DNA from 4 places in the Mesorhizobium sp. L-2-11 genome. Region 1 is predicted to be linked to each of the others. Evidence: riboswitches for the same ligand, from Rfam matches in the RefSeq annotation. Region 1 holds a riboswitch; each other region holds the start of a gene.
What was found. A riboswitch is a leader RNA that binds a small molecule or an ion and turns the genes downstream of it on or off. The one in region 1 is predicted to bind cobalamin.
Positions count from the first base shown of each region.

Region 2: linked by a shared signal. The riboswitch ahead of JG739_RS14925 (DUF1636 family protein) and the one ahead of metE (5-methyltetrahydropteroyltriglutamate--homocysteine S-methyltransferase) in region 1 are both predicted to bind cobalamin.
Region 3: linked by a shared signal. The riboswitch ahead of JG739_RS01535 (aromatic ring-hydroxylating oxygenase subunit alpha) and the one ahead of metE (5-methyltetrahydropteroyltriglutamate--homocysteine S-methyltransferase) in region 1 are both predicted to bind cobalamin.
Region 4: linked by a shared signal. The riboswitch ahead of JG739_RS21825 (ABC transporter ATP-binding protein) and the one ahead of metE (5-methyltetrahydropteroyltriglutamate--homocysteine S-methyltransferase) in region 1 are both predicted to bind cobalamin.

Region 1 is NZ_AP023257.1:6,214,890-6,222,772, forward strand. Features, by position in the region: gene JG739_RS29565 (cytochrome P450 family protein) at 1-750, shown strand, start outside; partial or broken gene JG739_RS29570 (cytochrome P450) at 756-1,010, shown strand; cobalamin riboswitch at 1,285-1,484, shown strand; gene metE (5-methyltetrahydropteroyltriglutamate--homocysteine S-methyltransferase) at 1,601-3,931, shown strand; gene JG739_RS29580 (DUF982 domain-containing protein) at 4,651-4,830, opposite strand; gene JG739_RS29585 (DUF982 domain-containing protein) at 5,170-5,472, opposite strand; gene JG739_RS29590 (MucR family transcriptional regulator) at 5,717-6,181, shown strand; gene JG739_RS36110 (cold-shock protein) at 6,439-7,038, opposite strand; gene JG739_RS29600 (adenosine kinase) at 7,412-7,883, opposite strand, start outside.
Region 2 is NZ_AP023257.1:3,108,655-3,116,537, reverse strand. Features, by position in the region: gene JG739_RS14935 (NADH-quinone oxidoreductase subunit A) at 1-294, opposite strand, end outside; gene JG739_RS14930 (winged helix-turn-helix domain-containing protein) at 630-1,841, shown strand; cobalamin riboswitch at 2,114-2,317, shown strand; gene JG739_RS14925 (DUF1636 family protein) at 2,356-2,790, shown strand; gene cobW (cobalamin biosynthesis protein CobW) at 2,787-3,824, shown strand; gene JG739_RS14915 (cobaltochelatase subunit CobN) at 3,843-7,586, shown strand; gene cobG (precorrin-3B synthase) at 7,583-7,883, shown strand, end outside.
Region 3 is NZ_AP023257.1:334,499-342,381, reverse strand. Features, by position in the region: gene JG739_RS01555 (diphosphate--fructose-6-phosphate 1-phosphotransferase) at 1-636, shown strand, start outside; gene JG739_RS01550 (molybdopterin-dependent oxidoreductase) at 1,060-1,668, shown strand; gene JG739_RS01545 (FAD-binding oxidoreductase) at 1,665-2,411, shown strand; gene JG739_RS01540 (hybrid-cluster NAD(P)-dependent oxidoreductase) at 2,425-3,540, opposite strand; gene JG739_RS01535 (aromatic ring-hydroxylating oxygenase subunit alpha) at 3,564-4,811, opposite strand; cobalamin riboswitch at 4,925-5,127, opposite strand; gene JG739_RS01530 (DUF680 domain-containing protein) at 5,635-5,859, shown strand; gene JG739_RS01525 (DUF680 domain-containing protein) at 5,987-6,223, shown strand; gene JG739_RS01520 (ABC transporter ATP-binding protein) at 6,315-7,427, opposite strand; gene bglA (beta-galactosidase BglA) at 7,453-7,883, opposite strand, start outside.
Region 4 is NZ_AP023257.1:4,549,278-4,557,160, forward strand. Features, by position in the region: gene JG739_RS21810 (CAP domain-containing protein) at 1-26, shown strand, start outside; gene JG739_RS21815 (FecCD family ABC transporter permease) at 224-1,240, opposite strand; gene JG739_RS21820 (ABC transporter substrate-binding protein) at 1,270-2,217, opposite strand; gene JG739_RS21825 (ABC transporter ATP-binding protein) at 2,214-3,026, opposite strand; cobalamin riboswitch at 3,113-3,316, opposite strand; gene JG739_RS21830 (efflux RND transporter periplasmic adaptor subunit) at 3,697-4,830, shown strand; gene JG739_RS21835 (FAD-dependent monooxygenase) at 4,827-6,401, shown strand; gene JG739_RS21840 (efflux RND transporter permease subunit) at 6,517-7,883, shown strand, end outside.

The sequences.
Region 1 (7,883 bases):
TTGCCGGACGAACAGCGCGAAGAGATCGTCGCGCTCACCTACAGCCTGGCCAACACCTCCGCCACAGCCGAAGAGGTGCGACAGACGCGGCAGCGCATCCCGGAGTTCTTCCGTCGCCTGATCGCGCTCAAGCGGGGCCAGCTCGGCGATGATCTGGCTTCGGCCCTGATCGTCGCGCGTGACAAAGGCGAGCTCGTTTCCGACACCGAGCTCATCGACATGCTGTTCATGGTGCTCTCTGCGGGCTTCGTGACCACCGCCGGCGTCATCGGCAATGGCGTGCTGGCATTGCTGACGCATCCGCAGCAACTGCACTTGGTGCGCAGCGGCCAAGTTCCGTGGTCACAGGCGATCGAGGAGATCCTGCGCTGGGGCAGCTCAGCGGCCAATCTGCCGTTCCGCTATGCCACCCAGGACGTGGAGATCGACGGATGCCTGGTCCGCCGCGGCGATGCCGTCCTGATGGCGTTCCATGCGGCGAACCGGGACGAAAAGGCCTTCGGTCCCGGCGCCAACAGGTTCGATGTCACCCGGCGGCACAACCCGCATTTGTCATTCGGCGAGGGGCCGCATTCCTGCCTGGGCGCTGCGCTGGCGCGCCTGGAATTGCGCTGCGCCTTCCCCGCGCTATTCGGGCGGCTGGAGGATCTGGCGCTGACCATCGCTGCGGAGGACGTCGTCTACATGCCGTCTTACGTCATTCGCTGCCCGCAGCGCCTGCCGGTCAGCTTCCGCCCTTCCGTCGCTTAGAGAGTGCGGCATTCACCCCGGATTCGGTGATTCTCGGTTCGCCGGGGTGGCTTGTCTCGCACGAGGGGGGCGAGCATGCCCGGTTACGCACGATCGTGGCGCCGGCCTTCAGCAATCGCAGGGTGAAGCTGCTCGCGCAGCAGGTCGAGGCGATCGCCGCGCAGTTGTTCGAGACGCTGGCGGCCCAGCCCCAGTCCGCCGACCTGAGGCGCCACCTCTCCTTTCCGCTTCCGGACATGGTTATCAGCGTGCTGATGGGCGAGTGCGCAAGCACGCTGAGCGAAGCCGAGCGGGAACAAGTACCGGGATTCCCGGCTGACCGTGACGACCTGGCCCGACTTTACGCCCTTTGAGCCCGGCGACCTCGATCTCATCCGGCGTCGCCGATGGGGACAAGGATCTCTCCGAGCCTGCACTGATAAGAGGCGGCATCGTAAGCGGCTTTGGGCGAAAGAGACCGATCAGCGCAAGGGCATTATTCGCATCATCACATAAACATCTCGTTATATGTATTGACAAGGAGCGAAGCTGCTGTGATTGTGCGCATGTCGTGGTTCTCCGCGCGGCACTGCTGTAGCGGAGCTAAGAGGGAAGCCGGTGCGATGCCGGCGCTGCCCCCGCAACTGTTAGCGGCGAGCCAAGCCCATTGGTGTCACTGAGGCGAACGGCCTCGGGAAGACGGGCAGAGGCTTTGACCCGCGAGCCAGGAGACCTGCCACGACGAACAACGTCCACGGGCGGGGTGTCTCGGTGGCCGCGGTAGCCTGGCTTCGTGCCGCCTGCTCGCGCGTTCCTTGTCCCCACGCCCCAACCATCGGGGTATGGCATGACTGTCTCTCAACAAATTCCAGTGGCAACGCTCGGCGTGCCGCGTATCGGTCGACGGCGGGAACTCAAATTCGCGCTTGAAAGCTACTGGTCCGGAAAATCTCCCGCTGCCGACCTGCTCGCGACGGCGAAGGCGCTACGCGCCGCCAGCTGGAGGGAGCAGCACGATCGCGGCGTGTCGAAAATCCCGTCCAACGATTTCTCGCTTTATGACCATGTGCTCGACACCGTCGCCATGGTCGGCGCCGTGCCGGCACGATACACCTGGACTGACGGCGAGGTCCCACTCGATACCTATTTCGCCATGGCGCGCGGCAACCAAGATCAGGCCGCTGATTGCGGACATGCCGGTGACGAGCATGCGGCCAACGGGCATGGCCTTGCCGCGATGGAAATGACCAAATGGTTCGACACCAACTATCACTACATTGTGCCGGAACTTACCGACGATCAGAGCTTTGCCCTCTCGTCGGCGAAACCGGTCGATCATTTCCTCGAGGCCAAGGCGCTCGGCATCCACACGCGCCCGGTCCTGCTTGGACCGGTTACCTTTCTCAAGTTGGCGAAGTCACCTGAGGAAGGTTTCAACCCTATCGCGCTCCTGCCACGGCTGCTGCCCGTCTACGAGGAGCTCCTGCGGAGGCTGAAGCTCGCGGGAGCCGATTGGGTGCAGATCGATGAGCCGGCGCTCGTGGTCGATCTGGTTCCCAATGAACGGGATGCGCTCCAATTCGCCTACTGCCGGCTGTCAAAAGCAGCACCGGAGTTGAAGATCATGGTCGCTACCTATTTCGGATCGCTGGGAGACAATCTCGAGACCGCAACTTCTCTGCCCGTGGCGGGACTGCACGTCGATCTCGTGCGCGCTCCAGAGCAGTTGGAGACCGTCGGCCGGCTCGCGCAAAAGGAACTTGTCCTGTCGCTCGGACTGATCGACGGCCGCAACGTCTGGCGCGCGAACCTGCCTGCCATACTTGACCGCATCAAGCCGATCGTCGCCGGCTGGCCGTTGGACCGCGTGGAGATCGCCCCGTCCTGCTCGATGCTGCATGTGCCGATCGACCTGGACATGGAGACGGCACTCGATGCGGACGTGAAATCGTGGCTCGCCTTCGCGGCGCAAAAAACCGACGAGCTGGTCGTGCTCGCCCGTGCCCTGGCTGAAGGCCGGGACGCGGTCGCCGCCGAACTAGAGGCGTCGGCTGAGGCTGCCGCCGTTCGCGCGACATCCGCTAAGGTGCATGATCCGCTCGTCGAAGGACGGGTCGCCAGCATCAAGGTCGGCATGACGCGCCGGAAGAGCGCATTCGACGTGCGCTCCAAGCTTCAGGGCGACACGTTTGGCTTGCCATCCTTCCCCACCACGACGATCGGCTCCTTCCCGCAAACAGCCGAGGTTCGCAAGGCGCGGGCAGCCCATGCCAAGGGCGAGCTGAGTTACGTCGACTATGAGGCCTTCCTGAAAAAAGAGATAGAAGCCGCCGTTCGCTGGCAAGAAGAGATCGGACTCGACGTGCTGGTCCACGGCGAATTCGAGCGCAACGATATGGTGCAGTATTTCGCCGAGCAGCTCCGCGGCTTTGCCTTCACGCAGCATGGGTGGGTGCAGAGCTATGGCTCGCGCTTTGTGCGACCCCCGATCATCATTGGCGATGTGTCGCGACAAAATCCGATGACACTACACTGGTGGCGATACGCCCAGTCGCTGACGCCAAAGCCGGTGAAGGGCATGCTTACCGGCCCGGTGACGATCCTCAACTGGTCCTTCGTCCGAGACGACCTTCCGCGCTCAGCCGTCTGCCGCCAAGTCGCGCTCGCCATTCGCGATGAAGTGAGCGACCTCGAAAAGGCCGGCGCCAAGATGATCCAGATCGACGAAGCCGCACTGCGCGAGGGCTTGCCGCTTCGTGAGGCCGACTGGGAAACCTATCTCGACTGGGCCGTCGAATGCTTCCGGCTGGCTTCAACGGCGGTTGGCGATGCGACCCAGATTCACACCCATATGTGCTACTCCGAGTTCGGCGACATCGTGGACGCGATTGCTGCAATGGATGCCGATGTGATCTCCATTGAAACCTCGCGCTCGCAGATGGAACTGCTCGATACGCTGCGAACCTTCAAGTATCCGAACGAGATCGGTCCCGGCGTCTATGACATTCACTCGCCGCGGGTCCCGGAAGTGGGCGAGATTTCCAACCTCATCATGCTTGCTCGCGATCGATTGCTGGATGGCCAATTGTGGGTGAATCCCGACTGCGGTCTCAAAACACGCAGATGGGAGGAGGTCCGCCCTGCCCTGATGAACATGGTGGCTGCGGCACGCGCAATTCGGGAAAAAGCGCAGACGGCGTAGGGCTCGGTGACACTCGCCGGCGGTGAGCGGCAACGCCACACACCGGGCATCCTTGGGGGAGTCTATCCGGCGCGCCCAAGGCAATCGCGCTGCCGGTGACGAAGCGCCTCGGCAAGCTTGGCCTGGCCGCGGCCCTTGTTACGGCGCGTCGAAGTCAGCTTTCCAGACGCCGCCGTTGGCTGGCGATCGAAGGAGGCTTGGCCTCAAATGAGCCGGCCAGAAACGAGACGGCTCACCGCCAGCCAGTTTCGGATTATTCCGTATTGGGATCATCCAGTGTCACTATCGTCTCCCCGACCTTGGTCGCCGAACCCCCCGGTCCCGACCATCGGGAGAAGCATCAGCGATCACGCGGCGCCGGTCCGCGGAGCGTGTTGCGGGAGATCGGATGCAGGGCCAAGCTGGGGCAAGGTTCATACGGTACTTCCGGAGACTTTTGAGGCGGCATCGACGCTCCACCATCTGCAGCGGGCCAATTCCCGCTCGATGGCTCCGTCTGCCTCTGGCTGCAATCACCATCACCGCGACGGCGAAGCCGAGCGGCCGCAGCTGGCTGGCGGACCCTTGTGCTTCGATGGTGGAAGATCAGGCGCCGGACCAGGAAAGCCGCCGCGGAAAGTGCGGTGTTGGCTTGCTCCTGGCGGAGCCGGCAGGGGTGTTCGGACCGCGCCCAATAGCGATGTGCAGATGGCCGAAATTCACGAGCGGCGTCCCAGATCTCAATCACTGCGCAGAATGCGTGCTTCGAGCGCGGCTGCGACAAAAGCTCGTCGAGCAGCTGGTGGATGGGTCTTACCGCGTAACACCTGCAGACAGGTGTCCATCGCTATCCTGCGTTTATCGGTCTCATGATGCAGATCCCGGAGCAAGATAGCGGCCGCGTCGTTGACGTCGAACACGACACGCTCCGAGCCGCGGCGGCTAAGCTGAACTACGACTGGCCTCTCAAATCTGATCAACCCGGTCATCCCCTCCTCCACAGCCACTACTCGGCAAACAGCGCGGGCCGCATTTCTTTACTCAGCCGAACGCGACCGCTGCATCGCGCCAATGAGCCTGGCCATTGGCGGGCAAGCGATCGCCATGAGCTGCGTCTGGCATGGTCAGCTTGCGTGCGATCTGCGGTTTTGCAGTTGGTGGTGAGGAACTGCTTCTCATTCGCGTGGTCTAACCGTGAAACCTGTGCATACTGCACTATTCGACGCGGCTCGCGCCAGTCTCAAACATGTCGTCGAAATCTACACCTGCACTTTTCCACTGCCCGATCTGCAGGCGGCGATCCACTGCATCGCGGAGGTTGAATCTTCCAAGATGGCGACCCGCTTCGCAAAGCCGAAAAAGGCATTGCGCGCCGTGCTTACCGGCTTGCGCCCATCGTATGCATCGTAGCATGCCCTCAGGGCGGCTTCGTGGATCAGGTCTCTGCGGTCTTCCGGCCATTCGTTGAGAAAATCGATTGCATCCGCAAGGCCAGCAATCTCTTGGATGATGTGCGTTGCGCGCTTCACAAAAAGGGGGCTGCTGAAAGCCTTAGCGTTCATTGGTTTCTCCCAACTTTCTAAATAGCCAATTTGCGGTGAAGAGGCGCCGCATCGACACGGCGACCCTGGCACAATGTGTTGTCAGGGCGATGACGGTTCAAGAGGAAGATCCGTGACGGCGACCGGGCGTGCAGCGATCCGCCAACACATCATGCAATGGCGTGGTTGCCATCAAAGGCGGTCGTCACTATTAAGCTATGAAGTGATTCATAACCGGCTAGTCTAATTCCGCAGGAGCGTTTTCATGACCGACGAAACCGAGAGCAAAGCCGACAACCTCATCGAACTCACCGCCCATGTCGTCTCAGCCTATGTTTCGAACAATCCGGTTCCCGTCGGTGAACTGCCTGGGCTTATCGGCCAGATACACATCGCATTGAAAGGCACTGCTGGTGGTGCCGCACCAGAAAAGTCAGAAGCTCTCAAGCCTGCCGTACCGATCAGAAAATCGGTTACACCCGATTACATTTTCAGCCTTGAGGACGGTAAGAAGTTCAAGTCGCTCAAGCGTCACCTGGCTACCCACTATGGCCTTACGCCCGACGAATATCGCGCGAAATGGGAGCTGCCGGCGGACTATCCCATGGTGGCGCCGAATTACGCTGCGGCGCGCTCGGCATTGGCCAAGACGATGGGTCTGGGCCGCAAGCCGAAGGAACCGGGAACGCCGGCACCTGCCAAGCGTCCCCGCAAGAAAGCCGCAGCCTGACCGCACTTTTTCAGGCCCGACGAAGCGGGCCCGGCATGATTTCGCACTCGCGAGATAACATTTGTGCATTGCAATATCCGGGGCTATCGGTATGATCATGGTGTCGGCCATCTACTCCTCCCAGATGTGGTGCCGACCCTGAATGGGGCGCACCTCCTCCCGTGCCTCATTCTAAATCGAGCCCGCTGCCACCTCCTCCCGGTAGCGGGCTTTTTCTTTGTCTGAGGGACGATTTCGGTAGGCCAACGCATTTGGCTCTAAGCGAGGCGAATGCTCCGAACTTCCGGGCCTTTCTTGCCCTGCCCGCATTGGACAAAAACCTTCTGACCCTCCATCAGCATGCTCAGTCCTGAGCGGGTCAGCGCGGTGGCATGAACGAAGATGTCCTTCTCACCGTTTTCAGGAGCAATGAAGCCGAAGCCCTTTTGGGGATTGTACCACTTGACCGTGCCCTCGCTCTCCACCTGGGCACTCGTCCCGGCGGTGGACTCTCCAGTGCGACGCGTATGTAGCTGAGGTTTTGCGGTCTGACCGCCTATCTCCAGCACTTGCGCGACCTGATGACCTCTTGGACTTTCTTCCGTTGTGACCTTGAGACGCGTTCCCTCGGAAACACCGCGGCTCCCGGCCGCCTCCAGCACTCGGATGTGCAGATAGGCCTCGATGCCCTCTGGCAGTTTGACAAAGCCAAAACCCTTGCTGGTGTTGAACCAGATCACTTCGGCGTCGACAGCGGATGCGGCTAGGGTCGACGAACGCTGAAAGTAGCTTGGCTCGGAAGGCCGTTCCGCAAAAGAAACCGGGTCATCGTCATGACGATGCCGGCGTGGCTCACGATGATCTTTATATTTGCTCATGATCGTCTCGACTCGGCTGAACAACGCACTGCGCTCCCGGCAGGATAATCTCAATCGGGCGATGCATTCATGTCAATTCACCAGTTGGCCGCTTACCCGCTCGATCGCATCACGATCCCGACCTGTTGCCACACGCGCGATGATGGCGGGTGAGCAATATATGCCACAGCTCGAGGCAGCTGATCCGAACGGGATCCCTATATCGCACGGCAAAAGGGTCGCGCTGTAGGGCGGCACCCGCGATCAACCGTTTCGATCGTGACATGCTCCGGGCTGCCGCCTCACGCGGATGCGCATCCGATGTTTCGATTTACGCGCACTTTTCCGCACAGCCCCCAGGAGGGCAGACGGGCAGCTCGTCATTAACGCCCCCCTACAACAACCCAGCCTGCTCGGCCTCGCGGCGCAGGTTCTGCCGAGGCCTCGGGCCGATCTGCTGGATAACCAGGCCGGCGGCCAGTGAGCCAAGGTCGCCGCAGGTCTTGAGGTCGCGGCCCTGCGTGTAGCCATGCAGGAAGCCGGCGGCATAGAGGTCGCCGGCGCCGGTGGTATCGACCAGTTCGCGGATCGTCATCGCCTTGATGGTGACGGTTTCGTCGCCACGCACGATCACCGAGCCCTTTTCCGAGCGGGTCACGGCGGCTATTCTGCAGTCCTTGCGGATCCGCGCCAGCGCATCATCGAAGGACGACGTCTGGTAGAGCGATTTGATCTCATGGCTGTTGGCAAAGACGATGTCGACCGTGCCCGATCGCATCAGCTCGAGAAATTCGTCGCGGTAGCGGTCAACGCAGAACGAATCCGAGAGTGTCATCGAGACCTCGCGGCCGGCTGCGTGCGCGAGC
Region 2 (7,883 bases), 3.1 Mb from region 1:
CATCGACCAGAACCCAAGCATGCCGATCTGGCCGAAAGACACCGCCCACGGAAACAGGAAGGCCACCTCCAGATCGAAGATGATGAACAGGATCGACACCAGGTAGAAGCGGATGTCGAACTTCATGCGGGCATCGTCAAACGAGTTGAAGCCGCATTCATAGGCGGAAAGCTTTTCCGGATCGGGATTGCGGTAGGCCACCAGAAAGGGTGCGGCTAGCAGCGCCAGGCCGACGACCAGCGCCACGCCGATAAACAGGACGATGGGCAGGTACGAACTCAACAATGCGTTCATGCTGCGGCTTTCCGTTGGCGGCCAATCCACTCTGATTACAGCACCGGACCCACTTGCGGAAGCGTGACAGTTTAACCACTGAACCGTTTTAGGGGGCTCTATGCTGCAACGCGGCGAGGGTTAGCGCAGGGCTTTCGGCGAAGCAAGTCAAACCTTGTTCAAAACTCGGGGTGCTCGACGGCATATCCGGATAAACTGGTCCGATCCGCTCCTGTTTGATTTCCTTCACTTTTTACTCCACTTTACTCTCCTGACATGGATGCCGCCAAAACCCTGCTAGCATGGCGGAATCATCGCTCCCACCTTTGGTCGAACGCCGACAGAGTGCCGTCTGCATGAAGGAAAAAATCTCGCTCGCCATGGCCCGGCGCATCGCGCTTGCCGCACAGGGGTTTGCCGATCCTCGCCCCGGCAGAACGCCTGATCGCCGCCATTTGGCGCGTGTGCTTGCCCGGACCGGCCTGCTGCAGATCGATTCCGTCAGCGCGGTGGTGCGCGCCCATTATATGCCGCTCTATTCGCGGCTTGGCCCCTACCCGCTCGCCCTGCTCGACAACGCCGCGGTGACGCGCAAGCGCAAAGTCTTCGAATATTGGGCGCACGAAGCCTCCTTTCTGCCGGTCGAAACCTATCCGCTGATGCGCTGGCGCATGGAACGGGCCGAGCGCGGTGAGGAAATGTACAATGGGCTGGCCAAGTGGGGCCGCGAGCGCGCCGCCTATATCGAAGACATTTATCGCGAGGTCGTCGAACGCGGCCCGATCGCCGCTTCGGCCCTGAGAGACCAGAAAGGAGGCCAAAAAGGCTCCGGCGGCTGGTGGGGCTGGAGCGACGCCAAGCACGCTTTCGAATGGCTGTTCTGGGCCGGCCGCATCACCACGGCGTCGCGTCGCGGCTTCGAGCGGCTTTATGATCTGCCGCAGCGCGTGCTGCCGCCGGCGATACTCAGCCTGCCGGTGCCCTCGCCCGAGGATGCGCACCGCGAATTGCTGCGCATTTCCGCCCGCGCCCATGGCGTCGCGACAGCAGGCGACCTGCGCGACTATTTCCGGCTCTCCCCCGCCGACATCAAGGGCCGCATCGAGGAACTGGTCGAGGCCGGCGACCTTTTGCCGGTTCGCGTCGAAGGCTGGAGCAAGCCAGCCTATCTCCACAAGGACGCCCGTTTTCCGCGCAAAATCAAGGCGCGTGCGCTGCTCGCTCCGTTCGATCCCGTCGTCTTCGAGCGGGCGCGCACGGAAAGACTGTTCGACTTCCGCTATCGCATCGAGATCTACACCCCCGCCGAAAAGCGCCAGTACGGCTATTATGTGCTGCCGTTCCTGCTCGGCGAAGGGATCGTGGCGCGCATCGACCTTAGGGCTGACCGCCCGGCCGGCGTGCTGCGCGTCCATGCCGCCTATGCCGAGCCCGGCGCCCCGCCGCAAACCGCCGCCGAACTTTTCGAGGAATTGCAGCTGATGCAGGGTTGGCTCGGCCTCGAACGCATCGAGGTGACACCTGCGGGGGACCTGGGTTCGGCGCTGGCGGATGTCGCGGTTTCGTAAGGGTTTGCCGATGTCGGCGCTGCCCCTCACCTGCCTGCCGGCATCCTCTCCCCGTATAGTGACGAGGAGAGGGACGCTGTCATCGATGGTTTCGCCAATCACCAGCGTTGCAGGAAGGGGCGCCGCTGTTGCGGCCAGCTTTTTCTCCCCGTCACTATACGGGGAGAAATGCCCGGCAGGGCAATGAGGGGCAGCGCCGACATCGAAAATTGCCCTGAAGCGTTTCCCTCGCCAGCGTCGTAGACGTGCGTTGACACGACTGCCCGCACAAGCCTAAATCCGGTTCAGACGGTCTCCTCTCGGCAAAGGGAGGAGCCAAGAGGGAATGCGGTGCGAAATCCCGATTTCAAATCCGCGGCTGTCCCCGCAACTGTAAGCGACGAGCCTAGGCCGAAAACCACTGGGAAAATCCCGGGAAGGCGGCACCAAGGCGATGACCCGCGAGCCAGGAGACCTGCCGTCTAGGACAAAAGAATCCGATCGCCTGGCGGGTTTTCCGGGCAAGGAGCCTGATTTGGAACGCGACAGCAGTTTTCCGGCTGAGACAGCGGGCGTATTGTCCGGCGATGGTGATGCTCTATCGGACGTCACCGTGATCGTCTGCGCCTCCTGCCGTGACGAGACCGGCTCCGACAGCCATCCCCGCGCCGGCGAATTGTTGGCCGAAGACACGCGCCGCGCCGCCTCGGGCGAAAACATCCGTATCCGCAGCGTCGAATGCCTCGGCAACTGCAAGCGCCGCCTCAGCGCCGCTATCCTGCGAGACGGTTGCTGGAGCTATGTCTTTGGCGACCTGACCGCGACCAGCGGCGCCGATCTGGTCGTCGGTGCAAGGCTCTTCGCCACCTCGACCGACGGCCTCATTCCATGGCGCGGCCGCCCCGATTGCCTGAAGCGCGGCCTCGTTGCCCGCATCCCTCCCCTCGACCTTTTGAAGGACCAGATATGATCGCTTCCATCTCGCGCGTGCCCTGCACCGTCGTCACCGGCTTCCTCGGCGCCGGCAAGACGACGCTGATCCGCCATCTGCTCGAAAACGCCGGTGGCAAACGGCTGGCCATCATCGTCAACGAGTTCGGCGACATCGGCATCGACGGCGAGATCCTGAAAGGCTGCGGCATCGACACTTGTCCGGAGGAAAACATCGTCGAACTGGCCAATGGCTGCATCTGCTGCACCGTCGCCGACGATTTCGTCCCGGCGCTCGACCAGATCCTGTCGCTGACGCCGAGGGTCGACCATATCCTGATCGAAACCTCCGGCCTGGCTCTGCCCAAGCCACTGGTCCAGGCCTTCCAATGGCCGACGGTGAAGAGCCGGGTGACGGTCGACGGCGTCATTGCCGTGGTCGACGGACCGGCGCTGGCCGAAGGCCGCGTTGCCAACGACATGGACGCCCTGCAGGCGCAGCGCGCGCAGGACGAAACGCTCGACCACGACGATCCGGTCGAGGAGGTGTTCGAGGACCAGCTCGCCTGCGCCGACCTGATCATAGTGTCGAAGCGCGACCTGATGGACGCCGCCGGCACGGCCCGCGCCAATGCCATCATCGGCGAACATGTTGCCCGCGCGGTAAAGATCGTGCCGGCCTCGCAGGGCAAGGTCGATCCCTCCGTGTTGCTTGGCCTTGGCCTTGCCGTCGAGAACGATATCGAGAACCGCAAGACCCATCACGACGACGAGCTCGACCACGAGCACGACGATTTCGACTCGTTCGTCATCGACATTCCGTCGATCGTCAATCCCGATGAGCTGGCTTTGCGCGTCGCCACGGCGGCGGCGGAAGAAAACGTGCTGCGCGTCAAGGGTTTCGTCGAAGTCGGCGGCAAACCGATGCGGCTGTTGCTGCAGGCCGTCGGCCCGCGCGTCAACCACTATTACGACCGCGCCTGGACCGCTGAAGACGATCGCCGTTCGCGCCTCGTCGTCATCGGCCTGAAAGGGCTGAACCGCCCGGCGATCGAGCGTATCCTCGCCGGCTGAGCACAGGCACGAGCCGCGATGCACATCCTCACCACCACATCCGCCTCGCTCGACGATCTCGCCGAGCCTGTCGACCTCAGGCAGACGCCTGCGGATGTCGTGGCGCTGTCCTTCACTGACAGCGACTTGGCCGGACTGGCGGCAGCGTGGCAGGCAGACGCGGACCGTCTGCCGTCGATGCGGCTGGCGGCGTTGCGCGACCTGCGCCACCCGATGTCCGTCGACCTGTGGATCGACAGTGTCGCCCGGCACGCCAGGGTTGTTCTGGTTCGCATCCTCGGCGGTTACGACTGGTGGCGCTACGGCTGCGACCAGCTCGCCTCGACCGCCCGCGCGCACGGCATAAAACTGGCGCTGCTGCCCGGCGAGAGTCACGACGAGGATTTGCGACTGATCGAAGGCTCGACGCTGCCGCGCCAGGAGCTCGACGCCCTGCTCGGCTATTTCCGCGAGGGCGGCCCGGAGAATATGACGGCGCTGGTGTGGAGGCTGGCGCGGCTGGCGGGCCGGGATGCGGCGGACGTTGAGCCGGTCAGCGTGCCGAAGGCGGGTTATTATCAACCGGGACGCGGTGTCGTGGAAAAGCCGGACCTTTCGAATATCGGCGCTCCGTCACACCCCCCTCTGTCCTACCGGACATCTCCCCCGCAAGGGGGGAGATCTGCCGTCACCAACGCCGGCGCATCTCCTATTTCGTCGGAGCTATCTTCAGTATCTGCGATTGGCGAAAACATCGATGGCAGCACAATCTCCCCCCTTGCGGGGGAGATGTCCGGCAGGACAGAGGGGGGTGGGACGGAGCTCGACGCCGACAATACCTGCGTAGGCGCGCCTGTCGTGCCCATTCTGTTCTATCGCTCGATGCTGCTCGCCGCCGATGTCGCGCCGATCGACACGCTGTTTGAAGCGCTGAGCGCGCGGGGCATCATCCCCGTCCCCATTTTCGTCTCCAGCCTCAAGGACCCGGCCTCCCTGGCCTTTGTCGAGACCGCGCTTGCCGCGCTGAGGCCGGCCGCCATCATCACCGCGACGGCGTTCGCCTCGGGTGCTGAGCCCGGCGTCGAAACCCTGTTCGACCGTGCCGGCGTTCCTGTCCTCCAGGTCATCGTCGCGACGACACGCCGCGATATCTGGCAAGACAATCAGCGCGGCCTGGCGCCTGCCGACCTCGCCATGCATGTCGTGCTCCCCGAACTCGACGGCCGCATCCTTGCCGGCGCCATTTCCTTCAAGGGAGAGAGCGAGGTCGATCCCGCATTGGCTTTCCGCGCCTTCGCCAACCGACCGGAGCCGGACCGCGTCGCGCAGGTGGCGAACCGTGTCGAGGCGTTCGTGCGCCTGCAGCGCACGCCGCGCGAAAAACGCAAGCTCGCCATCCTGATCCCAAACTATCCAAGCGCCCCCGGCCGCACCGGCTACGCCGTCGGCCTCGACGTCCCGTCCAGCGTGCTGGCGATGCTGCATGACCTGAGCGAACAGGGCTATGCCGTTGAAGGGATTCCGCAAACGCCGCGTGAATTGCTGGAGATGCTGGAGTGTGGTGGCGAAGGGTTGAGGTTGGAGGACTATCTGACCTTCTCAAAGGAATTGCCGCCGGCTGCTATCGCTGCCGTTGAGATGGCATGGGGCAAGGCGGAAGATGAAACAGGTTCGCGCGAGGCACCCCCCTCTGTCCTGCCGGACATCTCCCCCTCAAGGGGGGAGATTGCGCCCTCATCTCCGCTTTCGCCAATCTCCAAAGCCGCAGAACGCGAGCCGTCGGCGGAGCTGCCAATCTCCCCCCTTGAGGGGGAGATGTCCGGCAGGACAGAGGGGGGTGTTCAAGCGCCTACCCTGGCAAATTTCCCCTTCCGCGCCGCCACCTTCGGCAACATCACCGTAGCTCTCGCCCCCGACCGCGGCCGCTCCACGAACCGCCGCGCCGACTATCACGACCCGACCTTGCCGCCGCGCCATGCGCTGATCGCCTTTGGCTTGTGGCTGCGCAAGACGGTCGGCGTCGATGCCCTCGTCCATGTCGGCGCCCACGGCACGCTGGAATGGCTGCCCGGCAAGACCGTGGCGCTGAGCGAAAGCTGCTTTCCCGAGATCGTCACCGGGCCCCTGCCCGTCATCTATCCCTTCATTGTCTCCAACCCGGGAGAGGCCGCGCAGGCCAAGCGGCGCATTGCCGCCGTCACCCTCGGCCATTTGCCGCCGCCGCTGACCGCTGCCGGGCTCGACGAGAACCAGCAGCAGCTTGAACGGCTGGTCGACGAATATGCCCAAGCCGACGGGCTCGACCGCCGCCGCCGCGACCGCCTGGCCAGGCTGATCGTCGAAACCGCTGAAAAGACCGGTCTCGCCTCCGAGGCTGGCGTCGCCGGAACCGACGCGCCCGACGAAGCGCTGCGCCGCATCGACGCCTGGCTCTGCGACCTCAAGGATTTTGCCGTCAAGGAGGGGCTGCATATCTATGGCCGCTCAGCCGAGGGCGAAACCGATCCGCTGCGCGAGCAAAGTGCGGCGGCCGAGAAGTCAGCATTCTTCGCAGCCCTCGACGGCCGCCATGTCGCTGCCGGGCCGGCCGGCGCACCGGCGCGGGGCCGGCGCGATGTGCTGCCGACCGGCCGCAACCTGTTCACATCAGATCCGCGCACCATGCCGACGCCGACATCCTTCGATCTCGGCAGGGCGGCGTCCGACGAGGTCCTTCGCAGCTACATGCAATCGCATGGCGACTGGCCGCGCTCGCTGGTCATCGATCTCTGGGGCTCCGCCTCGCTGCGCACCGGCGGCGAGGAGATCGCGCAAGGCCTGGCGCTGATGGGCTGCCGGCCGCAATGGGATGGCGCCACCGGCCGCGTCACCGGCATCGAGGTGCTGCCGCCGGCCACCCTTGGCCGCCCGCGCGTCGACGTCACCTGGCGCATTTCAGGCCTGTTCCGCGACATGTTCCCGACCCAGATCGCGCTGATCGATGCGGCCGCCAACGCCGTCGCCGGCCGCGACGAGGACGCGTCGGATAACCCGCTGGCGGCAAAAACCCGTGCCGATGGCAAGGTCAGCCCGCGCATTTTCGGCACCTCGCCCGGCACCTACGGCGCCGGCGTCGAGCCTTTTTTGTCGAGCGGTGACTGGGCCGCGCGCGAAGAAATCGGTCGCGCCTATCTCGACGCCACCTCGCATGCCTATGGCGGCGTCGAGGGCGAAGGGATTTCAGCGCCCGGCGCGTTCGAGGATCGTGTCGCCGATGCCGACCTCCTCGTCCATACCGGAGACGACCCCGGCCGCGACATTTTGGAAGGCTCTGCCGATGTCGCCTTCATCGGCGGTTTTTCGGCGGCGCTTGCTGCCCTCGGCAAGAACGCCGACGTCATCGTCCTCGACACCACGGATCCGCAAAAGCCGAAGCCGCGCTCGGTTGGAGAAGCCGTATCTCGGGTCGTTCGCGCCCGCGCCATCAACCCGCGCTTCATTGCCGGCCAGATGCGGCACGGGCCGCGTGGCGCTTCGGAATTCGCCGAGACCGTCGACCGTCTGGTCGGTTTCGCCGAAACCACCCATGCCATAGCGGGCACGCTGATCGAGGCCGTGCACGACGCCTATCTCGGCGATCCCGAGGTGCGCGCCTTCATCCTGCGCGAAAATCCGGCGGCCGCGAAAATCATCGCCGAGCGTTTTTTGTCGGCGCGGCGGCGCGGTCTCTGGCACCCGCTGCGCAATTCCGTCGACGACGACCTCGCCGCACTGATCGCCGAAGCCCAGGGGGTGGCGGCATGAACGCCTTCTCACGTCGCGGCGCCTGCCCCGCTTTGTCCGCGCCGATGCAGACCGGCGACGGGCTTCTGGTGCGGCTCAATCCGGTCGCTGGAGGACTCTCGCCGAAGTCACTGATCGGACTCGGTGAATCCGCCTTGCGGCACGGCAACGGCATCATCGAAGTGACCGCACGCGGCAGCCTGCAGATCCGCGGCCTGACGCCGACCAGCGCCCGGCTGCTGGCGATGGAGGTCGACGCGCTCGGCATCGCGGTGCGCACCGGCATGCCGGTCGAGACCGGACCGCTGGCGGGGCTGG
Region 3 (7,883 bases), 770 kb from region 1:
CGGCACGCCGGTTTCCTCACCGCCGCCGCCGCCGCATGGCAGCTTGATCCCGACAGCGGCCCGCATCTCCTCTATGTGCCGGAGCGTCCGTTCTCGGCTGCGGCCTTCATCGACGACGTGCGCGCCAGGCTCGATCGTCACAAGCGCTGCATCGTCGCAGTCTCCGAAGGCGTCAGCACCGCCGACGGCAAGGCGCTGGTCGAAAGTCTCGTGCCGCCGGACAAGCTGGAGCGCGATGCGCATGGCAACGTCAAGCTGTCGGGCAGCGACCTGCCGGCCGCCCTCGAACGCGCGCTGGCCGAAGGATTGCCGGGCAAGCGGGCGCGGGTCGACGCGCTCGGCTACATGCCGCGCGGTTATGTCGGCGCCATCAACCCCGTCGATGCGCAGGAAGCTTTCGATGCCGGCGTCTTTGCGGTCGCTGTCGCCGAACAAGGCGGCGGCTCGGTGGCGCTGCAATATGACGGTGAGAAAACCGTGCTGAACAAGGTGCCGCTGAAAAACGTCGCAGGCAAGACCCGCCACATGCCCGACGATTTCATGCTGCCGGATGCCAACCAGCTCTCCGACGCAGGAATGGCCTATCTGAAGCGGCTGGTTCCCGAAAAGTACAAGGTCGGAAAGCCGTTCGTCTGAGCCGGCTTTCTGGCGGTGCTTGGTTGGTTCAGCAAAACTGCGGTCGACGGTGAGATTAGTCAAAGTTGCAAGATGATCGCTTCAGGTCGGCGTCGCCCTGCCGGGCACTTCTCCCCGTATAGGGACCGTACCTATACGGGGAGAAGGTGCCGGCAGGCGGATGAGGGGCAGCGTCGGCATCGACAATTGGCCAGTTGACCGATTGGCGCGCACGAAATCAGCACGAACGGCTCGGTCAGCATCGTCCTTGACAGGTGATATCTGGGCGGCCGCCACCCTCTCTGAACTGAATCTTCGTAAGCTTCCCCAACGCTCCCTCGTCTTGTGGACTCTGCGGTTGCCAAGATTCTGGTTGCCCGCGCGGGCGTCTTCGAGAAAACTGACAACGGTCGATTGGACCTTTGCTCAAAACGGATTGTCCCGATGGTCACCCGCGGCTTCTCCGGGCGAAAGCCCCCCACCGACACGGATGCGCGTATCCCGCCGGGGCAGTATCTCGAGCAAGGGTTTCCGGTGCTGTCGGCCGGGCCGACGCCGCGTGTGCGCACCGAGGACTGGTCGTTCACGCTCAAGCACGGACCGCGGCCGATCAAGACGTGGAACTGGACAGAGTTCAACGCGCTGCCTTTGACCAAGATGACGCGCGACATCCATTGTGTCACCGCGTGGACCAAGTTCGACACGGCGTGGCAAGGTGTGCTGGTCGACGATATTCTGGCGGATGCCGGCATCGAGCCACCGACGGCCTTCACACTTGCGCTGTCCTTCGACGGCTATACCACCAACGTGCCGACGCAGGATCTCACTGCCGGCAAGGCGATGGTGGCGCTGCTTTACGAGGGCAAGCCGATCACGCCGGACCATGGCGGCCCGGCGCGGCTGCTGGTTCCGCATCTCTATTTTTGGAAGTCGGCCAAATGGCTGAATGGGCTGCAGTTCACCGAGCGCGACGAGCCGGGCTTCTGGGAACTGCGCGGCTATCACATCTATGGCGACCCGTGGCGCGAGCAGCGCTATACGGGCGATCCATGAGCGACGGGCCGGCGGCGCAGTCGCCCTGGCAGACGGTGACCATCGCCCGCATCGAAAAGCGCACGCCGCGCGTCACCAGCTTTTTCCTCCAGCCGTCGCGGCCCTTCGCCTATCGTGCCGGGCAGCATGTCGATGTCAGGCTGACGGCGCCGGACGGCTATCAGGCGCGCCGCTCCTACTCAATCGCCTCGGCGCCGGAAGCCGGCGAGACGATCGAACTGGCAATCGAAAGGCTCGATGACGGCGAGGTCTCACCGTTCTTTCACGATATCGCGGCGGTTGGCGACGAGGTCGAGTTGCGCGGACCGCTTGGCGGCCACTTCGTCTGGTCCGACAGCGACGGCGGCCCGCTTCTGCTGGTCGGCGGCGGGTCCGGCGTGGTGCCGCTGATGGCGATGATCCGCCATCGTGCCGCGCGCAGATCGGCGGTGCCCGCGGCACTGGTGTTTTCCGCGCGGGTCTGGGACGAGGTGATCTTTCGCGACGAGCTGATCGACCTCCACAATCGCCGGGACGGCTTCGATCTGGTGTTGGCGCTGACCCGCGAGCCGGCCCGGCGCCCGGCGGACTATTCGCGGCGGGTCGATGCCGCGATGATGGAGCAATCGATGTTGCGGCTGCCCGCGCCGCCAAGGTTCGCCTTTGTCTGCGGCTCGAATGCCTTCGTGTCGGCCGCCGCCCAGGCGCTGATCGATGCCGGCGTTCCGGCAGGCCTCATCCGCACCGAACGTTACGGGGTTTAAGCGCCCCCACCTGTCAGACCTCAATTTCGAGCGCCGACAGCGGCCTTGAACAGCAGGCGAGAATAAAACCGTCGTCGATCTCGTGATCGAGGATGCCGCCATTGTGGCTCATCTCGACTGTGCCCGAGATCTTTTTCACCTTGCAGGTTCCGCACAGGCCGAACTCGCAGGCTGCAGGAATTCGTACGCCCGAAGCGCGCGCCGTCTGCAGCACGGTCTGGCCGGCAACGCAGTCGGCATCGACATCCGAAAGCGAAAAGCGGATCGGCGTTGCGGCCTCGACAGGTACCTCGATCCCGCCCCCTGCCGGCCCACCTTCTGCCGGCGAACCGAACGGGGCCGGTATTTCCTCCACCCTTGGGGCCGCAAAGCTTTCCTGATGATAGTTGGCCATGTCGAAGCCGGCCCCCTCCAGCATCTGCCGCACGGCGCGCATGAACGGGTCGGGGCCGCAGCAGAAAATTTCGCGCTCGCGAAAATCGGGTGCCAGCAGCGGCAGCCGTATCGCGTCGATCCGGCCCATATGGCCGAACCAGCCCTCACGGCTGGACCGCTCCTCGATCATGAAACCGAGCGTCAGGCCAGGCATGCGGCTGCCGAGCAGCTCGAGCTCCTTGCGGAAGATGATCTCCTCGGGCTTTCGTGCACAGTTGACGAAGCCGACATCGGTCCATGGCGCGCAGTCGTTTAGCCAGCGCAGCATCGACATCATCGGCGTCACGCCGGAACCGGCCGAAATGAACAGATACTTGGCGGCGGGATGGCTGTGCAGCGAAAAGTCGCCCGCCGGCCCATAGGCCTTCACGTGAACGCCGGGCTTCAGATTGTCGAACATCCAGCGTGTGCCGAAGCTGCCGGCCTGCGCTTTCACCGTCACCGCGATCGAGAACGGCCGCGACGGTGAGGACGACAGCGTATAGGTCCGCATCAACGGGCCATCGGTGGTCGGCAGTTCCAGCGTCACGAACTGCCCCGGTCTGTAACGGAACCATGTCTGGTTGTCAGAGCGGAAGGTGAAGGTCTTCACCTCAGGCGCCTCGTCGCTGACGCCGATGACTTCCAGCACCTGGAGCCTGTCGTTCCAGGGCGCCATGTCGTCGAGATGTCGGTAGAGCCCAAGGTCCGTCATCGCATTCATCCCGTTGATCCCGCTCAGGCGACGCTGCGCAACGCCGGACGGCCGTCCTCGGCAAGGCGCGGCCCGATGAAGGAGGCGTACCATTCGACGAACTGGATGACGCCGCCCTCATGCAGTTCCGAATAGGGGCCGGGCTCGTAGGCCGGCGACAGTATGCCGAAGGCGTTTTCCTCGACGATGCGACGGTCCTGGTCGTTGGTCTCGGTCCAGACATGGGTAAGCTCGGCGAGGTCGTAATCGACGCCCTCGACCGCGTCCTTGTGGACGAGCCATTTGGTGGTGACGGCCGTTTCCGTGGCGCTGATCGGCAGCACGCGGAAGGTGACGGCATGATCGCCGAGGACATGGTTCCAGGTCGTCGGATAGTGATAGAGCAGCAGCGAGCCGATACGGTCGGTCGAAACGCTGTCGGAAAGGTGCTTCTTCACCGCGCGTCTTCCCGTCATCGTATAGCTGACGGCGTCGCGCAGCAGCGGTGCGCGGGTGGCGCGATACTGCCCGGCCGGATCGATGCGGAACTTGCTCGGCAGGCCTGCCGCCTCGCATTTCGCCCAGTGCGCGAGCATTTCCGGATCGCTGTCGGCACCCTGCACCCCGGTCACGGTCGGCGCTTCCGGGAATGTCTTGCAGAGTTCCGGATGGTTGCCGGCGCAATGGTAGCACTCGCGGTTGTTCTCCCAGACGAGCTTCCAGTTGCCCTTCTCGACGATGGTCGATTCGAAGGCGATTTTTGCCTCGCGCAGCCGGTGGGGCAGGAGGTAAGGCTCGATCATGGCGCGCATTGGCGCGAAGTCCGCCGGCTCGTTGGCCAGGCAGATGAAGATATAGCCGCCGACGCTTTCGCAAGCCACCGGCTTCAGACTGAACTGGCTCTTGTCGAAGCCGTCTGCCATCTGGCGAGCAAACAAGAGACGGCCGTCCAGCTCGTAGGTCCACTGGTGATACGGGCAGACGAGCTTCGCCGCAGTGCCCTTGTCGGCATTGCAGACACGGCTGCCGCGATGCCGGCAGGAATTGTGGAAGGCATTGACCTTGCCTTGCTGGTCGCGGACCAGCACGAGCGGATAGTCGCCGATCTGGGCGGTGATGTAGCTGCCAGGTTTCGGCAACTCGCAATCGTGGCCGATGAACAGCCAGTCGCGATACCAGATCAGCTCCATGTCGAGCTTGAAGAAATCTGGATCGGTGTAGAAGGGCTGCTCAAGCGAATAGCCTTGCCTGCGGCCGTGCAAGAGCCTCAGCATGTCGTTGCGCGCGTCCATGTCCTGTCCTCGTGTAAGGACTGAACTGGTGGTGATGGAGGGAGGACCGCTTGCACGCCGGCGACAGGGCCGGACATGCATCATCCACCTCTTGACCGCCCACCGCGATCAGTCGAGTCTAAAAATCTCGGGCTGGTTTCCGGGCTCTGGAGTGTCCTTGCGGACCCATCGCGACACCTTCCCAGGCTTGTGGCCCAGTGGTCTCCCGTTGCGACTTGAACTCCACCACCGTTGCGGGGGCAGCGCCGGGTTCTGACCGGCTTCCCAATTCTCCGCTTCGTCGTCACCAAGCGGCACCTGAGATGGCGCGATCTAATCATGCCGGCCGGCTGACTGTCGGCATGAAAGCGACATCGTATCCATGCGGCGCGACACCGCCGGCGAAACCTACAGGTTTATACCTGCAGGGCTGAAACCTCACTTTTGTCGGCAGCCATTGTCGGCTGCCGTGACATCCAATCCGAGCCGCGGCGGAAACCAGGAAGGTTAACAGTTTATAAAAGTGACTGTTAGCCGCTTCTAAAATCGAACCGAACGGTTCGTTTCTGTTGACAATGCGTGCAGCACGCCGTGAACGCAGGTCCGCCAATCCGTCAAATCATGAACGGCTAATTTGGCATAAGCGATTGAAAATAAGATATAAAATCAATTCGGGGATGTCTCTGGTACAATTTCAAGGTGTAGATTCTTGGTCCACACGGAACAACTTCGTGATTGGAATCCGCCGAATGGCCTTCCCACGTTGGGGCTGTCCGAACAACGCGCGTCCTCCCAAGACACGCCGCTAGACGGACGGAAAACTAAGATACTGGAGTACCAAAAAATGAAAAAGATCGCTCTCGCTGCCGTCGCCGCTCTGGCCATCACCGGCAGCGCCTTTGCCGGCAGCGACCATTATGGGTCAGACGGCCTCAACCAGCCGGCCGCTGCGGTCGACAGCGACTCGTATACGGCTTCGACTCGGAATTCGGCTTCGGCGCAGAACCCGGTTCCGGCTGACGAGAAGCCCGTTCACGGCAGCGACCGTAACCTGTTCGGCAACAACTAACAGTTCGTCCAGGCAATGATCCCGAAAATGGAACGCGGTTTTCGAACAAAGAGCATGGTCAAACAAACAGCTGCGGCGGCATTTGCCCGCCGCGCTGGTGGAATCAAGAAAATCCAGGAGTTTTGAAATGAAGAAGATCGTTCTTGTCGCCGCCGCTTTTTTGATTGCTGCCGGCAGCGCCTATGCCCGCAACGACAACGTTGGCGGAACCGACATCAACAAGCAGGCGACCGTCAACGTCGACAACACGCAGACGTCTTCGGTGCGCAATACCGGCTCGCCGGTCTACAAGCTGCTCAACTCGTCGGGCGACGTACAGAAGTCCGCCCCGCAGGGCGGCGACCGGAACCTGTTCGGCCGCTGACAGCGACCGGAACGAACAAGAGCGGCGGGCTTGCCCGCTGCTCTTGTTTGAGGGCTCGCCAAAAAAACTTTCATCAGTTCGGCCGCCGCTCTCAGGCTGCCTTTGCTTCCGCTTTGTGGAGCGTGAATGAATGTCCGTCGGCGTCGAAAATATGCAGGTCGCCGGCATCGGCATTCAACCGCAGCGCGGCACCCCGCTTGACCTCGACATTGCCTGGCAGCTTGGTCACCAGCGGCAGGTCGGCGCGGCCGATGTCGACATAGACGAGCTGGACCTCGCCGAGCTGCTCGACATAGTCCACCGTTCCCTCGAAAAGATAATCTGCGCCGGTGGCGATCATCAGATCCTCCGGCCGCACGCCGAAGCTCACCGAAGCGCCCGTCGCCGAGGCTGGCGTGGCGATCGGCACCGTCGCCTTGCGGCCGCCGACATGGCTGACGATGGTCGGGTCGCCTGATTTGTCGATCGTCGCCGGCAGGATGTTCATGGCCGGCGAGCCGATGAATTGGGCGACGAACAGATTGCCGGGTCTCTTGTAGAGCTCCATCGGCGTGCCGACCTGCTCGATATGGCCCTCCTTGAGCACCACGATGCGGTCGGCCAGCGTCATCGCCTCGACCTGGTCGTGGGTGACGTAGATCATCGTCGTAGCAGGCATCGATTCCTTGAGCTTGGCGATCTCGATGCGGGTGGCGACGCGCAGGGCCGCGTCGAGATTCGACAGCGGCTCGTCGAACAGGAAAACTTTCGGGTTGCGTACGATTGCGCGGCCGATGGCGACGCGCTGGCGCTGGCCGCCCGACATCGCCTTGGGCAGGCGGTCGAGATATTTGGTCAGCTGCAGGATTTCCGCCGCCTGGCGCACCCGCTTGTCGATCTCGGCCTTGCTCTCCTTGCCGATTTTCATCGAGAAAGCCATGTTGTCGTAGACGGTCATGTGAGGATAGAGCGCATAGGACTGGAACACCATGGCGATGCCGCGCTTCGACGGCGGCACGTCGTTGACCACCTCGCCATCGATCTTGAGCTCGCCGGAGGTGATTTCCTCAAGCCCGGCGATCGACCGCAGCAAGGTCGACTTGCCACAGCCAGAAGGGCCGACGAAGACGATGAACTCGCCCGACTTTATGTCGAGGTCGATGCCGTGGAGAATGTTGAGATTGCCGTATGATTTCTTCACTTGCCTTAGCGTGACATCGGCCATGGGTTCCCTCCAGTGAATTGCCAATTCAATCGATACGACCGAACCAGGCGCCGTAGCCGCCGAGGCGGATAGAGCCGGCGTCAGTCTGTCCCGAAAACCCGTGCCCCGGCAAGGGCTGCAGCGAGCGTCCGCCGAGATTGACTTTGGCCGGTCGGCTGCCGAGATTGAAGGCGCAGACGATCTGCTCATTGCCCTCGCGGCGCGTGAAGGCGACCGTATCGCCCTGGCTTTCGATGAACTCGATGTCGCCCTTGGCCAGCGCCGGATGCAGACGGCGGAAAGCGAGAAAGCGCCGGTAGTGTTCGAGCAGCGAGCTGTCGTCGCCCTGCTGCACATCGACCGCCTGCGAAAGGTGCTTGGCGGGCACGGGAAGCCAGGGCTTTGCCGTGGAGAAGCCGCCATTGCTGTCGGCGCCATTCCAGACCATCGGCGTGCGGCAGCCGTCGCGGCCCTTGA
Region 4 (7,883 bases), 1.7 Mb from region 1:
ATTGGAGCCTTGTCCTGGGCAGATAGCAATTCGGGCAAAGGCCAATCCGCGCCGTCGACAATGCCGCGTCGGCTGACGAGATCATGATCGACCCATAGTTGTTCTTGCGCAGGAAGGCCACCTGATCGTCCGTCTCGACGCCCTCGGCAATGGCCCCATCCTTGGATAGCTTGCGATGCCGATACTGGCCGCGCCCTCAGCTGATCTGCTCCGAGGCCGCAACTCAAAGGCGATTGCGAATGAGCATGGTGACCACGAAGAAAGCGCCGACCGAACTGGTGATGATGCCGATCGGCAGTTCCTGCGGCGGCAGCAGCGTGCGCGCCAGAAGGTCACTGGCAAGCAGCAGCACCGCTCCGAACAGGGCGCAGCTTGCAATCAGGCGCAGATGTAACGGGCCGGCCAGGGACCTGGACAGATGCGGGATCATCAGCCCGACGAAACCTATGACACCTGCGACCGAGACCAGGATCGCCGTTGAGAAGGCAGCGACGAGAAACGCCGTCCTGCGCATCCGCACAACCGGCACGCCGAGGCTTTCGGCAGCATTCTCGCCGGCCAGGAAAGCGTCGAGCTTGCGATGGTTCCACAGCGCATAGGCAAGAATGGTGCCCGCGCCAAGAGCAGCCAGCCCGACATTGTCCCATCGCGCCAGGCCGAGCCCGCCCATCGTCCAGAACAATACCGAGTGAGCGGCGCGCTGGTCTCCGGCGAAGACGAGATAGTTGGTCAGGGCGATGAACATGAAAGAGACGGCAAGCCCGGCCAGTATCAGCCGTTCGGGTCCTTGCCCCCTCACCCGCGAAACCAGCAACAGCACGATGCCGGCCGCCAATATGCCGCCGGTGAAGGCGGCAACCGGCAACGTCCAGATGCCGAAATGATCACCAAAAATGGTGATGACGGAAACAGCACCCGCCGCGGCGCCCGAGGACAGGCCGAACAGGAACGGATCGGCGAGGTCGTTGCGCGTTACCGTCTGCAACAGCGTGCCGATGACGCCCAGCCCGGCGCCGACACAGATCGCCATGATCGTGCGTGGCAGCCTGAGATCCACGACGATCTTGGCAACCGGGATCTTGGCAACCGGGATATTGCCGACCGGGCCGGGCACGAGGTTTCCGTCCAGTCCGGCCGCATGTCCGAGCGCAGCAATCACGTCGCTCAACGCTATGACCGTCGATCCATAGGCGATCGACAGCAAAGCAAGAGCGGCGATCGCTGCTGCCCCTGCTGCCATGGCCAATTCGAATGCCCTGTGGCGCAAGCTCAAAAGGCTTCCGGGTGCATCGCCCTGGCGATCTTGGCGATCGCCTCGATGTTGGCTGGTCCAGGCGTCAGCTCGGCATAGCGGAGCGCGACGAAGCGCTCGTTCCTGACCGCATCGGTCTCCTTCATCGCCGGATGGACCTTGAGGAGTTCGAGCAGTTTCCTGTAGCCGCCGCCGTCCTGATAATCGAGCAGGATCAGGAACTGCGGATTGCGGGAAGCGACCGTTTCCCAATCCGTATTGCCCCAGCTCGTCTGCATGTCGGCCATGATGTTGTCGCCGCCGGCAGCGGCGATCATGGCGTTGGGGATCGCGAACTTGCCGGATGTGAACGGTTTGTCTTCGCCGGAATCGTAGAGAAACACCCGCGTTCCCTCGCGGTCGCCAATCTTCGCCATGATTTCGGCGAGCTGCGTTTTCCAGCCCGAAACAAGTTTTTTCGCCTCGGCTTCCTTGCCGAAAATCTTGCCCAGCTTTTCGATGTCGCCATACAGCAGGTCCATCGAAGCGGCGGGGCGGTTGGTGTCGAGATGGACGCAGCTTTCCGTCAGCACCAGCGTCTTGATGCCGTGCGGGGCCAGCGTATCGGGCGTCACCTCGCCGCCCGGCTTCATGCCGTAGTACCAGCCGGCGAAAAAGAAATCGGGCTCGACAGCGACGAGATTTTCGAGCGTCGGATACTTTGGCGCAAGTTCCGGGATCGCGCCCTGCTCGGCCTTGAATTCCGGACCGACCTTGTACCATCCGGTGATGCCGGTCAGGCCGACGATCGACGGTTGCAGCCCCAGCGCGAAGGCCATCTCGGCCATGTTCATATCCTGGATGACGGCGCGCTTCGGCGCGGCGTCGAACGTCAGCGGCGTGCCGCAGCTGTCGACCGTTACCGGGAAAGCGAAGGCGGTCTGGGCAAGCAGGAGGGAGGTAAAAGACAGTGCCAGGCGTTTCACGAATGCTGCTCCTTGGTTAAATCAGGGAAGGCACGGTTTGGAACGTCGAACACCGTGAGTTCGCGGTCTTCGGTCGGATGGCGCAGCCGAAGCACGTCGACGCCGAAAATCTCGCGGATCAACTGCTTGGTCAGCGCCTCGCGCGGACCGGCGAACGCCTGCAGGCGGGCAGCGTTCATCACCGCGACCCTGGTGGCAAATGGCGTGACCAGCGACAGATCATGCAGCACCGCCACGACGGTCATGCCAAACTGCGATACGAGTTCAAGAAGTTCGCTGCGGGCGCGCGGATCGAGATGATTGGTCGGTTCGTCGAGGAACAGGATTTTGGGCTCCTGGGCGATGGCGCGCGCCAGTTGGGCGCGTTGCCGCTCACCACCGGACAGCGAGCCGATCGTGCGGCCGAGCAGCGGCAGCAGGCCGGTTCTGCGAAGCGCTTCGGCGACGATGTCGCGTTGCTCGCTTCTGCGTCGCAAGCCGGCATGCGGGACCCGCCCAAGCCCGACATAATCGATTACGGCAAGCCGCGGATCAGGCTGATCGGTCTGGCCGACGACAGCCATGTGCAGAGCCCGCTCGGCGGCCGAGAACGTCTCCAGCCGGCGCCCGCCAAACCTCACATCTCCCGCGCTTGGCCGCAGCGTACCGCACAGCATGCGCAGCAGCGTCGTCTTGCCGGCGCCGTTTGGGCCGATGATGGCGAGGCGGTCGCCCGCCGCCACCGAAAGGCTGACCGCACTGACCAGGCGCTGGCCATTCGCCGTCGCGTTCAGTTCACGCGCTTCAAGAAGAGGCTGGGAGGCGTCCACTTACCGTCACTTTCTCCAATGGCGACGGAAGGAAGCGAACCGGCCGACAAACCGATGTCCACGTCTCCTCCCGGCACACCCCGTCCGGTCAACTCATGCTGATGGCAGGTCTCCTGGCTCGCGGGTCCTTGCGCCATCCAGCCTTCCCAGCCTTGCCGGCCAGTGGCATTTCGGATTTTGCTCGCCGCTTACAGTTGCGGGGGCAGCCACGGCCTCCATCCGAAGATCTCACCGTGTTCCCTTTTCACCCCTTGCCTTTCGACTCGGGGACCATCACCTTTCCACCGTAGATTTCCGCCGACCGCGTCGCAATGGTTTTGATTGGGCTCGCACCATGATGCGCGGTCGTTCGCATATGTAATGATATTACATATCAAGCGCTACTCTCTGCTGTCAACACCGGCATACCTGTGCTCCGGTTTTTCCCGGATGCCCAATTCAACGACCTTTCAATGGACCAGCGTGGAAGAGGTCGGTCGCCAAAACATCGGAAAATTTTCAGAATCCGATCGGGATTTCAGCGTCCAAAAAGCCGAATGAAAGCGTGCTGGTGAACGGGCCAATTGACCCCATGTTTTCGCGCCAGGGCGCCCGGCCCGTCTCCAGTCAAGGATCATTGCCGGCTGTCGCGCCCGTTCCGGCGCCGGCCGCAACATGGATAGGAGACAACATGACTGCCGCATTCCACAGCAGGTTGAAACATGGCCTCGTCGGCGTATCGATCGCGGCGCTCGGCTGCGCCGCTGCCGTCACCTGGTACGCCGCCAAGGGCGAGGCCGCGACTGCAAAGCCGGATGTGCCGGAAGCGAAGCTGGTCAAGGCCGTGACGGTGAAGCCGGAACCGCAGGCAGACAGTCGCATCGCCATCGGCGAAATCCGCCCACAGCGCGAAAGCGACCTCGGGTTCCGGCTCTCCGGCAAGCTCGTGCAGCGCACGGCAGCAGTAGGCCAGATGGTCAGGAAAGGCGAAGTGCTCGCCCGGATCGAGGACCAGGATTATCGCAACCGCTTGCGTAGCGCCGAGGCCGATGTCGCGGCGGCGCAGGCCGTGCTGGTCGAGGCGAGTGCCGCAGAGGTCCGCCTCGGAGCACTGCTTGCCAAAGGCTTCACGACGCGCGCCAGCTATGATGCGACGTTGAAGAACCTCCGCTCGGCGCAAGCCAAGCTGGACTCGGCAAAGATTGGCTTGGAGATGGCCAGGGATCAGCTCGCCTATACCGAACTGCACGCGGATTTCGACGGCGTGGTGACGGCGACTGGCGCTGAGGAAGGCCAGCTCGTCAATGTCGGGCAGATGGTCGTGCGCATCGCCGATCCGCAAGCCCGCGACGCCGTCTTCTCGATCGCCGAGGCAGCTTTCTCGAATGGCCGCAGGGCCGGGCATCCGCCGGAGATCATTGTCTCGCTGCTCAGCAACCCGGCGATCTCGACATCCGGCGTCATCCGCGAGGTGTCGCCGGTGGCCGATGCCGCTACCCGCACCTTCCAGGTGAAGGTTTCGCTGCGCAACGCCCCGGATGAAATGCGCTTTGGCAGCAGCGTCGCGGGCCGTGTCAACGAATCCAGCGCGCCTGTCGTGATGCTGCCGGGAAGTGCGCTGTTCGACAAGGACGGCAAGCCGGCCGTCTGGATTGTGAGCGCTTCGTCGGCGGTCGAGCTGAAGCCAGTCGTCATTGCCCGTTACGAGACCGAGCGGGTCGTCGTCAGCAGCGGCCTGGCCGAAGGCGACGTCGTCGTAACCGCCGGCATCAACCGGCTGCGCGAACACGAAAAGGTTCGCATTGCTGCAGGAGAAGCCAGATGAGCCCGTCACAAACGAAAGTGCTGATTGCCGGCGCCGGACCAACCGGGCTGACGCTTGCCCTCTGGCTCACCCGTCTCGGCGTGCCGGTCCGCATCTTCGACAAGGCCGCAGGTCCGGGCGAGACATCGCGCGCGCTCGCCGTCCAGGCCCGCACGCTCGAGTTCCACCGCCAGATCGGCATCGTCGAGGACGTGCTTGCCGCCGGCGTGCGGCTGGAGCAACTCACCGTGCGCACGCCGGCCGGCATCGCCGCAAGGCTGCCGCTCTCCGACTTCGGCCGCGGCATCAGCCCGTACTCCTTCGCATTCGCGCTGCCGCAAGACATTCACGAGCGCATCCTGATCACGCATCTCGAGCGCGCCGGGGTTCGGGTCGAGCGCAACACCGAACTGGTCGCCTTCGAGGACAGGACCAGTTCGGTTGTCGCCACATTGCGCAGTGGCGGTGTGACCGAGACAGTCTGTACCGCCTATCTCGTCGGTTGCGACGGCGCTCGCAGCACCGTGCGGCATGGGCTAAATATCGGCTTCCCGGGTGGTACTTACGAACAGGCCTTCTACGTCGCCGACGTGACGGGCAGCGGCGCGGTCACCCGCAACGGCATGGACACCACGGTCAGCGCTTACGGTTTCGCGATCGCCATGCCGGTCAGGCAATCCGGTTCACTGCGTCTGATCGGCATCGTGCCGAAGGCGCATGAAGCCGATGAGACGATCACCTTCGAGGCAATCCGCGCCGATGTCGAGCGCGACACCGGCATCAAGGTCAACGAAGTCAACTGGTTCTCGACCTACCGCGTCCACCACCGCGTTGCCGAACGCTTCCGCGTCGGCCGCGTGTTCCTCTGCGGCGATGCCGGCCACATCCACAGCCCGGCCGGCGGCCAGGGCATGAACACCGGCATGGGCGATGCGGTCAACCTGGGCTGGAAGCTCGCTGCCGTGGTTCAAGGCCGTGCCGATCAACGCCTGCTAGACAGCTACGAGCCGGAGCGCATCGCCTTTGCCCGGAAGTTGATCGAGAGCACCGACACGGCGTTCCGCTTCATCACCAGCCGCTCGCGCCTGGTCGGCCTGTTTCGCCGCTATCTGATGCCAAAGATCCTGAACGTCCTGTTGCACACGTCGTTCGGCTCGCGCGCCTTCTTCGGCCTGATCTCGCAGGCCGCGATCCAGTACCGTTCCGGGCCGATCAGTTCAGGAACGGCCGGGAAAATCAGCGGCGGCGACCGCCTGCCCTATGTCCTCACCGCCAGCGGCAACAATTTCGAGCCGCTGCGCTCGCTGGACTGGCAGGTGCATGTCTATGGCGCGGCGAATGCCGAGTTCCGGGCGATGCTGGCTCCGACCGGCATCCCGATCCACAGCTTCGCCTGGTCCGACATGGCCAAAGCTACGGGCCTGCATCGCGACGGTGCCTATCTGGTGCGGCCCGACGGCCATGTCGCGCTGGCCTCGCCGGTGCAGGAGGCAGCAGCGTTCCAGCGCTATCTAGCAGCGCTCTCGCTCCGGCCGAGGCTGGCCGAGCGCGCGCCCTACCGGGTTGCAGGCACCATGCACAGCCTGGCCTGACAGTTGCTGCGCCCGCCGACCCGCGGGCGCAGCACCGACCGACCTTCAACAGCACAACGTAGCCGGCGTCGGCCGGCCGCGCGCCAGACTGCGCGCGACATCAAGGAGTTGCATCATGACCAGATTCAACCTTTCCGAATGGGCGCTGCGCCACAAGAGCTTCGTCATCTACCTGATGATCGCGGCCGCGCTCGCCGGCATGTTCGCCTATACGGGCCTCGGCCGCGAAGAGGACCCGCCCTTCACCATCAAGACCATGGTGGTCAAGACTTTATGGCCGGGCGCCACGACCAGCGACACGGTCGAACAGATCACCGACCGCATCGAGAAAAAGCTCGAGGAGCTTCCCAACCTCGACTACGTCAAGAGCTACACCAAGCCCGGCGAATCCGTGGTCTTCGTCAACCTGAAGGACACGGTGACGGCCGATCAGGTGCAGCCGCTCTGGTACCAGGTGCGCAAGAAGCTCGACGATATCAAATCGACGATGCCTTCAGGCGTCCAAGGCCCCTTCTACAATGACGAGTTCGGCGACACCTATTCGCTTATCTACGCGCTCACCTCCGACGGCATCAGCCATCGTGAGCTGAAGGACCTGGCCAGCAGCCTGCGCGCCGGGCTGCTGACGGTGCCCGACGTCGCCAAGGTCGAGTTGATCGGCCAGCAGGACGAGAAGATCTATCTCGAATTCTCGACGCAGAAGGTCGCCGCACTCGGGCTCGACGTCGGCACGCTGTCGCAGGCGCTGCAGGCGCAGAACGCGCTGACCCCGAGCGGCACGGTCGATGCCGGCCCCGAACGCATCGCCATCCGGGTCTCCGGCAGCTTCACCTCCGAGGAGAGCCTGAAGGCGATCAACTTCTATGCCAACGGCCACTATTTCAGGCTGGGTGATATTGCCGAGGTCAGGCGCGCCTATTCCGACCCGCCACAGCCGATGTTCCGCTTCAACGGCAAGCCGGCTCTCGGCATCGCCATCTCGATGACATCAGGCGGCGACGCGCTTGCGCTCGGCGAGAACGTCAAGGAAAAAATGCACGAGATGGCGGCCGAGCTGCCGCTCGGCGTCGAGCTCGGCCTGGTCGCCGACCAGTCGCATGTGGTCGAAGAATCCGTCGGCGAGTTCACCAAGAGCCTTGGCGAAGCCATCGCCATCGTGCTCGCCGTCAGCTTCCTGGCGCTCGGCTGGCGTCCAGGCATCGTGGTGGCCGTCGCCATCCCACTGGTGCTGGCGATCACCTTCGTCACGATGGAGTATTTCGGCATCTCGCTGCAGCGCATCTCGCTCGGCGCGCTGATCATCGCTCTCGGCCTTCTGGTCGACGACGCCATGATCGCGGTCGAGATGATGATTTCCAAAATGGAGGAAGGCTACGACCGGATCTCGGCCGCCACCTATGCCTACACCTCGACCGCTTTCCCGATGCTCACCGGCACGCTGGTGACGATTGCCGGCTTCGTGCCGGTCGGCTTCGCCAAGAG